Regions from separate parts of the Streptomyces sp. NPDC127108 genome, predicted to be linked through region 1. Evidence: riboswitches for the same ligand, from Rfam matches in the RefSeq annotation. Region 1 holds a riboswitch; the other holds the start of a gene.

Region 1 (4,148 bases):
TCGGCCACGTCGAGGAGCGCCGGGAGCTGTTCGACCGTGCGGGCGGAGGCGAGCGGGGCCGCCACCGTCGGCTGGGCGGCGAGCCAGGCCAGGGCGACCGTCGCGTGCTGGACGCCGCGTTCCTCGGCTATCGCGTCGAGGGCGGCGAGGACGCGCCGCCCGCGCTCGGTCTCCAGGTGCGCGCCCGCGTTGCCCGCCCGCGCGCTGTCGACCTCGGCGCCGGGGCGGTACTTGCCGGTCAGGAAGCCGGAGGCGAGCGAGTAGTACGGGATGGCCGCGAGGCCCGAGCGGGACGCGACCTCCTGGAGCGGGCCCTCGTAGGTGTCGCGGGAGACCAGGTTGTAGTGCGGCTGCAGCGCGACGTACCGCACCAGGCCCTCGCGGTCGGAGAAGTCCAGGGACTCCTGGAGGCGTTCGGCGCTGATGTTGGACGCGGCGATCGCCCGGACCTTGCCGGAGCGCACCAGTTCGTCGAGGGCGGTGACGAACTCCTCGACCGGCACGGACGGGTCGTCGTAGTGGGTGTAGTAGAGGTCGATGTAGTCGGTGCCGAGGCGGCGCAGCGACTCCTCGACGCCGGACTTGATGGTGTTCGCCGCGAGGCCCTTGTAGTCGGGGTGGGCGCCGACCTTGCTGGCGATGACGACGTCGGAGCGGTTGCCGCGCGCGGCGAGCCAGCGGCCGAGGACGGTCTCGGACTCGCCGCCCTTGTTGCCGGGTGCCCAGGCCGAGTACACGTCGGCGGTGTCCACGAAGTTGCCGCCCGCGGCCGTGTAGGCGTCGAGGACGGCGAAGGACTGTGCTTCGTCGGCGGTCCAGCCGAAGACGTTGCCGCCGAGGGCGAGGGGGAAGACTTCGAGGTCGGAGGAGCCCAGCGGGCGGAGTGTGGTCATAAGGGGCTCAACATCCGCACCGGGGAACGAATTCCGTGTGTGGCCCACGGAAATCCGCGGCTCCGCTCCGGCCGCCGTGGGCCCCGACCGGCGGCCCTGGCGTCGGGGGGTCGTCGCCAGGACCGCCGGAGCCGGTGGGGTGTTACGGGTTGAGGCCCTTGCCCTGCAGCCAGGCCAGCGGGTCGATGTTGGCGCCGCCGCTGGTGTGGACCTCCATGTGGAGGTGCGGTCCGGTGACGTTGCCGGTCGCGCCGACGCGGCCGATGACCTCGCCCGTGGTGACCTTCTGGCCGACGCTGACGCTCATCGAGGACTGGTGGCAGTACCAGATTTCGGTGCCGTCCTTGAGTTCGAGCACCGTGCGGTAGCCGTACGAGCCCGACCAGCCGGCCGACTTGATGGTGCCGGTGTGCACGGCCTTGAGCGGCGTGCCGGTAGGGGCGGCGAAGTCCAGGCCGGTGTGCTGGCCGGAGGACCACATGGATCCGGAGTCGCCGAAGTGCGAGGTGAGGGTGTACGAGGAGGTGGGCAGCGAGAAGCTCTTGGCGAGCTTGGCGAGGCGCTCCGCCTCGGCCTTCTTGCGCGCGGCCTCTTCCTTCTTGCGCTTCTCCTCGGCGGCCTTGGCCTTCGCGGCCGCCTTCGCCTTGTCCTGCTCGGCCTTGGCCTGCTCGGCGGCCTTCTTCACGGCGGCGTCCTCGGCCGCGATGCGCTGGGCGTCCTCGGCCTGGTGCTGCTGGTTCTCGGCCTGCTGCATGATGCGGGCGCGCAGGGCCTCGCCGGCGCCGGTGGTGCCGCGCTCGGCGTCGGCGGTGGTGACGCCCGCGGAGCTGAGCGGCGCGGCGGCCGCGACGGTGGTCGTGTCGGAGCCGTCGTCGGAGCCGTCGGATATCAGGGAGCCCACGCCCGGCAGGGACTTGGCCTCCGGGAGCTGGTCGGTGACGGCCGACATGTCCGGCATGGCGATGGAGACCGGCGGCTTGCCGCCCTGCGCGGTGGCGATGCCGCCCGCGCCCACGGCCGCGATGACGCCGACGCCGAGGACGGTGGAGCTGCGCGCGAGTCCGCCGCCGCCCTTCTTGTGGACCCGGTGCCGGCCGCGCACGGGGCGGATGGACTCCGCGGTGGGGTTCCACTCCTCCCACGGCTCCTGGGGGGCGTACCCGCCGAATCCCGCGGGACCTTGCGGTCCTTCTTCGGAGTCGTCGTTCGGTACGTAGAGCGCTTCGGGGGCAGGCCGGTTGGACGCCACTGGGGCGCACTCCTTTCCTTCCTTCTCGCCTACCGGGTTAGCTGACGGGTTCGGAGCAGGAAGGTCTCCTACGGGCGTGGTGCGTGCCCGATTCACCCCAATGTGGTGGTTCCCCGGCTCCCTTGCGGGATTAGGCGCGTGCGCACGGAGCCGACTTGAGTGCCGGCTGGGACGACCGCGCTGCGTTATCGAACGTTAATAGACGGCGGTGCCGTATTCCAAGCCGTTCCGACTGATCGTTAACGCTTACGCTACGAACACAAGGGACATCAGCGGCTGGAGTAGGGCGAGTTGAGCGGAGACCATGACGCACCGCAGCGTTCTGGATCTCCACGGCTTGCTGACATCACGTCAATCACGCTGCGGAGGGGTGCCCTTCAGTCACCGACCGTCACCGGACGGCGTACGGCGAGCATCGCCAGGTCGTCCGTGGCGCCGCCCCCGGTGTGCCGGCGGACCTCGTCGACGAGGGTCGCGAGGAGCGAGTCGGGGCCCGCGGGGCCGGGAAAGATCCGGCCGCCGAGCCGGGTGGCGGGGACGTAGAACTCGCCGTCCTCGTCCCTGGCCTCGGAGAGCCCGTCGGTGTAGAGCAGCAGCGTGGCCCCCGGCGGGAACGGGCTCTGGTCCGCGCGGTCCGGCCAGGTGCCGAGTTCGCCCATGCCGAGCGGCAGCGCGGGCTCGGACGGCGACAGCACGCACAGCCGCCCGTCGGCGCGCAGCATCAGCGGTTCGGGGTGGCCGCGGTTGATGATCCGTACGGTGCCCTCGTCGCCGCGCGGGACCTCCACGAGGACCGCCGTGGTGAACCCCTCGAAGGCGTCGAGCCCGTCGCGCCGCGTCCCCTCCCGCGCAAGGGCACGCTCCAGGCGCTGCGCCACCGCCTCCAGCGTGGCCTCCTGCTCGGCGGCCTCCCGGAAGGCGCCGATGACGACGGCGACGGCGGCCACCGCGCCCATCCCCTTGCCCCGTACGTCACCGACGACGAGCCGCACCCCGTGCGGGGTGTCCTGCACGGCGTACAGGTCCCCGCCGATGAACGCGTCGGCCTCCGCGGCCTCGTACCGCGCGGCGATGTCCAGGCCGCCGATCCGCGGGTCGGGCTGCGGCAGGACCGCGCGCTGGGTGGCCTCGGCGATGGAGCGGGCGGAGGCGAGGCGGGCGTCGCCGCGGCGGACGACCCGGTTGATGACGACGGCCAGCGCGCCGACGGTCAGCATCGTCAGGAACTCGGTGATGACCTGCACGTCGGCGGCGCCGTCGACGCGGTGGCTCAGGCGCAGCAGGAGCATGGCGGCGCAGGACACGGCGGCGGTCGCGACGGTGGTCCGAAGCCGGAAGAACGGGGCGGTGATCAGGGGTGCCGCGGCGAACAGCGGGGACGCGGTGAACTCGGGCGGCGTGAGCATGTCGAAGCAGATCCCGGCGACGAGGAGGAGCGGGGGCAGCGCGCGGACGAGGGCCCGCTCGCGGGGCAGGGCGCGGGTGGTGTCGCCGGGGGCGACGGTCGGCCGGGGGCGGCGTGCCTTGCGGGGGCGCGGACCGGGGCCGGGGCCGGGACGGGGACGGCCTGGGCCGGGACCGGGGCGGCCTGGGCCGCCGGACTCCCCGCCCCCGGTCCCCGGGCCACCCTGCGCACCGTCCGGCCCCCCACCACGCACAGCAACCACCACCACTCCACTCCACCGCATCAGCGCCGCGTCGGCCCGTCCAGGCTTCCCGCAGCGGGGGCCCGGGGCGACCTGATGTGGGCCGAGTGGGTGAGCCGCGTGGTGGGGCGGGGACGCGCCCGGGGGCGTGGGGCCGAGCGGAACCGGCACCGCACGCCCCGGGCGCGCGAGGGTCAGGCGGCGTCACCCCCGAGCACCGGCACCGGCGCAGCGAGCCGACCGGATCTGCCGAGCGAGCGCAGGGCCAGCGCGCAGCCGACGCCGAGGACGGCGAGGGCGAGCCACGGCACCGCGGGCAGCCCCCGGTTCTCCGCCACGTCGAGCAGCGCGCCCATCGCG
Region 2 (4,148 bases), on a different contig from region 1:
GCGAGCGACACCACCGGCTTCTCCGACGCGCGGCGGGTGGCGAAGCCCTGCGCGCCGCCCGCGCGGGAGCGCGACGACGACAGCGAGGCGGCGACCCCGGCCGCGGGTCCGGACGACGCGGGCGCGCCGACGGATCCCGTCCGCTTCCAGTCCAGATGGGTCTCGGGGATCTCCTCCAGGAAGCGCGACGGCGGGTTGTACGACGGCTGGCCCCAGGCGCTGCGCAGGGAGGACCGGGTCAGATAAAGCCGCTCCCGCGCGCGCGTGATGCCCACGTACGCGAGACGCCGCTCCTCCTCCAGCTCCTTGACCTGGCCGAGGGCGCGCATGTGCGGGAACACGCCGTCCTCCATGCCAGTCAGGAACACGACGGGGAACTCGAGGCCCTTGGCGGTGTGCAGCGTCATGAGCGTGATGACTCCGGAGCCGTCGTCCTCCTCGTCGGGGATCTGGTCGGAGTCGGCGACCAGGGCGACGCGCTCCAGGAAGTCCGAGAGGGACCCGGCGGGAGCGGCACCCTCAGGGGCCTCCGCGGCGGTCTCCGCGCCCTCCGGGGCCTCTGCCGCAGCCTCGGCGCCCCCCGGGGCCTCCGTGGCGGTCTGCGCGCCCTCGGCCGCGGCGCTCGCCCCCTCGGCGGTGTTGTTGTCCTGCTCGAACTCCAGGGCCACGGCGGCCAGTTCCTGGAGGTTCTCAATGCGCGTCTCGTCCTGCGGGTCGGTGGAGGACTGCAGCTCGGCGAGATAGCCCGTCCGCTCGAGGACCGCCTCCAGGACGACGGCGGGGCCCGCGCCGGACTCGACGACGGTGCGCAGCTCCTCCATGAGCGTGTTGAAGCGCCGTACGGCGTTCGTGGAGCGGGGCGCCATGCCGTACGCCTCGTCGACGCGGCGCAGCGCCTGCGGGAAGGAGATCTTCTCGCGCTGCGCGAGGGCGTCGATCATCGCTTCGGCGCGGTCGCCGATGCCGCGCTTCGGCACGTTCAGGATGCGGCGCAGCGGGACGCCGTCCTCGGGGTTGGCGAGGACCCTCAAGTACGCGAGGACGTCGCGGACTTCCTTGCGCTCGTAGAACCGCACGCCGCCGACGACCTTGTAGGGCAGGCCGACGCGGATGAAGATCTCTTCGAAGACACGGGACTGGGCGTTCGTGCGGTAGAAGATCGCCACGTCGCCGGCCTTGGCGTCGCCCGCGTCGGTGAGGCGGTCGATCTCGTCGGCGACGAACTGGGCCTCGTCGTGCTCGGTGTCCGCCACGTACCCGGTGATGCGGGCGCCCGCGCCCGCGTTGGTCCACAGGTTCTTGGGGCGGCGGCTCTCGTTGCGCTCGATGACGGCGTTGGCGGCGGTGAGGATCGTCTGCGTGGAGCGGTAGTTCTGCTCCAGGAGGATCGTGGTCGCGTCCGAGTAGTCCTCCTCGAACTGGAGGATGTTGCGGATCGTGGCGCCGCGGAAGGCGTAGATGGACTGGTCGGCGTCACCGACGACGCACAGCTCGCCGGGCTCCTCGCCCTCCCCGGAGGGGCCCACCAGCTCGCGCACGAGGGCGTACTGGGCGTGGTTGGTGTCCTGGTACTCGTCCACCATCACGTGGCGGAAGCGGCGGCGGTAGTGCTCGGCGACGTCCGGGAAGGCGCGCAGCAGGTTCACCGTCGTCATGATCAGGTCGTCGAAGTCGAGGGCGTTGGCCTCGCGGAGCCGCGACTGGTACATCGCGTACGCCTGGGCGAGGGTCTTCTCGAAGCCGTCAGCCGCCTGGGCGGAGAAGTCCTCCTCGTCGATCAGCTCGTTCTTCAGGTTCGAGATCTTGGCGCTGAAGGACTTCGGCGGGAACTTCTTCGGGTCGAGGTCCAGGTCCCGGCAGACCAGGGCCATCAGACGCTTGGAGTCCGCGGCGTCGTAGATCGAGAACGAGGACGTGAAGCCCAGCTTCTTGTACTCCCGGCGCAGGATGCGCACGCACGCGCTGTGGAACGTCGACACCCACATCGCACCCGCGCGCGGGCCGACGAGCTGCTCGACGCGCTCCTTCATCTCGCCCGCGGCCTTGTTCGTGAACGTGATCGCGAGGATCTGGCCCGGGTGCGCGCCGCGCTCCGCGAGGAGGTACGCGATGCGGTGGGTGAGCACCCGCGTCTTGCCGGAGCCGGCGCCCGCGACGATGAGCAGCGGGGAGCCCGCGTGCACGACGGCCGCGCGCTGGTTCTCGTTCAGGCCGTCGAGCAGCGCCGCCGGGTCGATCGCGGGGCGGGGGGCACCGTCCCGGTAGTACGCGTCCCGGGGTGCGGGCGCGTCGAACCTCCCTTGGAACAAGTCGTCCGGAATGGGCTCCGGAGCGCTGTCCTCGGGCGGCGGCGGGGGTTCCTCGTCGTGGCCCTGCGAGGGCTTGAGGTCCGCCAGGAAGCTGTCGTCAAAGAGGCTGCTCATCGCCTCCCGAGTCTAGGCGGCCCCACTGACAACCCGCCCCGGGTTCCGCGAGGCCGCCCGGAGCCCGCCCGGTTCCGGCCACGCCCGCGCTGCGCGCCCGGGGCGTCACGCTGCGCCACGGCCCCGGCCGTCCGCGTCAAGGCGGCGCCAAGGGCCTCGTGAAGTCACGAAAATGTATCGGGCATATCGAACATCATCCTTCCCTCGCGCCACGGGAGTTGGCTAGCGTGCTGCGCGGGCCGCACGTCCCCCCACCGGCGATCCCCGCCGGTCACGCGCGGCCTCCGCCGAGTCCGACGTGTTCGGAGCCGGGGACCCACCACGTTCTTTGGGGTGAATCCGTTCCGTACGACGTGCGGAACAGTAGGGCAGCCTTCCGAAGCACCCGCCCGAACCCGACAGCTAACCCGGTAGGCGGTCCACGGAAGGAGTCGCCAGCTTTGGCGTCGCACCGCAAGCCGCGCAGCCGCTCAGCCCTCATACGCACGACCCCCGCCCTCGGCATCACGACGGCCGCCCTGACGTCGGTGGCCCTGCTGTCGCAGAGCGCGAACGCCGCCCCGTCCGCCCCCACCGAGCCGGGCAAGCCGAGCCTCGAAGAGGTCCAGAAGAAGGTCGACGACCTCTACCAGCAGGCCGGAGTGGCCACGCAGAAGTACAACTCGGCCAAGGAGCGCACCGACAAACAGCGCAAGAAGGCCGACCGGCTCCTGGACGACGTCGCCAAGCGCACGGACCGGCTGAACGAGGCCCGGCAGGAGCTGGGCTCCTTCGCCGCCGCGCAGTACCGCACCGGTGCCGTCTCCGAGACCGCCGCGATGATGCTCGCCGACGACCCCAAGGGCTTCTTCGACCAGAACCATCTCGCGGACCGGCTCACCAGCCGCCAGAAGAAGGCCGTCGACGACTACCAGACCCAGCAGGTCGCGGCGACCAAGCAGCGCGCCAAGGCCACGAAGAGCCTGAAGTCGCTGCAGGACTCGCGTGACGACCTCCGGACGAGCAAGCAGACCGTCCAGACCAAGCTGACCGAGGCCCGCTCGCTCCTGTCGAAGCTGACCGCCGAGGAGAAGGCACGGCTCGCGGCGATCGAGAAGCGCAAGGAGGAGGCCGCCAAGCGCAAGGCGGCCGAGCTGGCCCGCAAACAGGCCGCGGAGGAGCGCGAGCGGAAGGCCAAGGAGGCCGCCGAGCGGCGCGAGCGGGAGCGTGAGCAGGGGCAGGAGCAGGGCTCAGGGTCCGGTTCGGATTCCGGTTCGGACAGCGGTTCCGGGTCGGGCTCGGGCTCGGACACGGGGTCCGGCTCGGGTTCGGGTGCGGGCAGCGGCTACGCGGCCAAGGCCGAGAAGGTGATCGCCTTCGCCGAGAAGCAGATGGGCAAGCCCTACGTGTGGGGCGCCACGGGGCCCGGCTCCTACGACTGCTCCGGGCTCACGCAGGCGGCCTGGAAGACCGCCGGGATCTCGCTGCCGCGCACCACCTGGGATCAGGTGAAGGTCGGCACGACCGTGCCGACCTCCCAGGCCAAGCCGGGTGACCTGGTCTTCTTCTACGACGACATCAGCCACGTCGGGATCTACATCGGCGACGGCAAGATGATCCACGCCCCGAAGCCGGGCGCGAATGTCCGCGTCGAGTCGATCTACTACATGCCAATCCACAGCGTCGTCCGGCCCGCGTGAACCGTTGACCCTCTGCGCACGCGATCGCTGTCCGCGCGTACGCGAT

Evidence for each region. Region 1 has a riboswitch for cyclic di-AMP ahead of ACFVHO_RS14640 (M23 family metallopeptidase). Riboswitches for the same ligand answer to the same signal wherever they lie in the genome.
Region 2: it holds a riboswitch for cyclic di-AMP, as region 1 does, so the genes downstream of both, ACFVHO_RS09635 (NlpC/P60 family protein) here and ACFVHO_RS14640 (M23 family metallopeptidase) in region 1, are expected to answer to the same signal.

The regions. Positions count from the first base shown of each region.
Region 1 covers NZ_JBHXTE010000015.1:21,690-25,837, forward strand. The annotation lists gene ACFVHO_RS14635 (aldo/keto reductase) at 1-893, opposite strand, end outside; gene ACFVHO_RS14640 (M23 family metallopeptidase) at 1,036-2,142, opposite strand; cyclic di-AMP (ydaO/yuaA leader) riboswitch at 2,154-2,289, opposite strand; gene ACFVHO_RS14645 (PP2C family protein-serine/threonine phosphatase) at 2,520-3,809, opposite strand; gene ACFVHO_RS14650 (MFS transporter) at 3,983-4,148, opposite strand, start outside.
Region 2 covers NZ_JBHXTE010000009.1:54,747-58,894, forward strand. The annotation lists gene ACFVHO_RS09630 (ATP-dependent DNA helicase) at 1-2,423, opposite strand, end outside; cyclic di-AMP (ydaO/yuaA leader) riboswitch at 2,699-2,856, shown strand; gene ACFVHO_RS09635 (NlpC/P60 family protein) at 2,864-4,102, shown strand.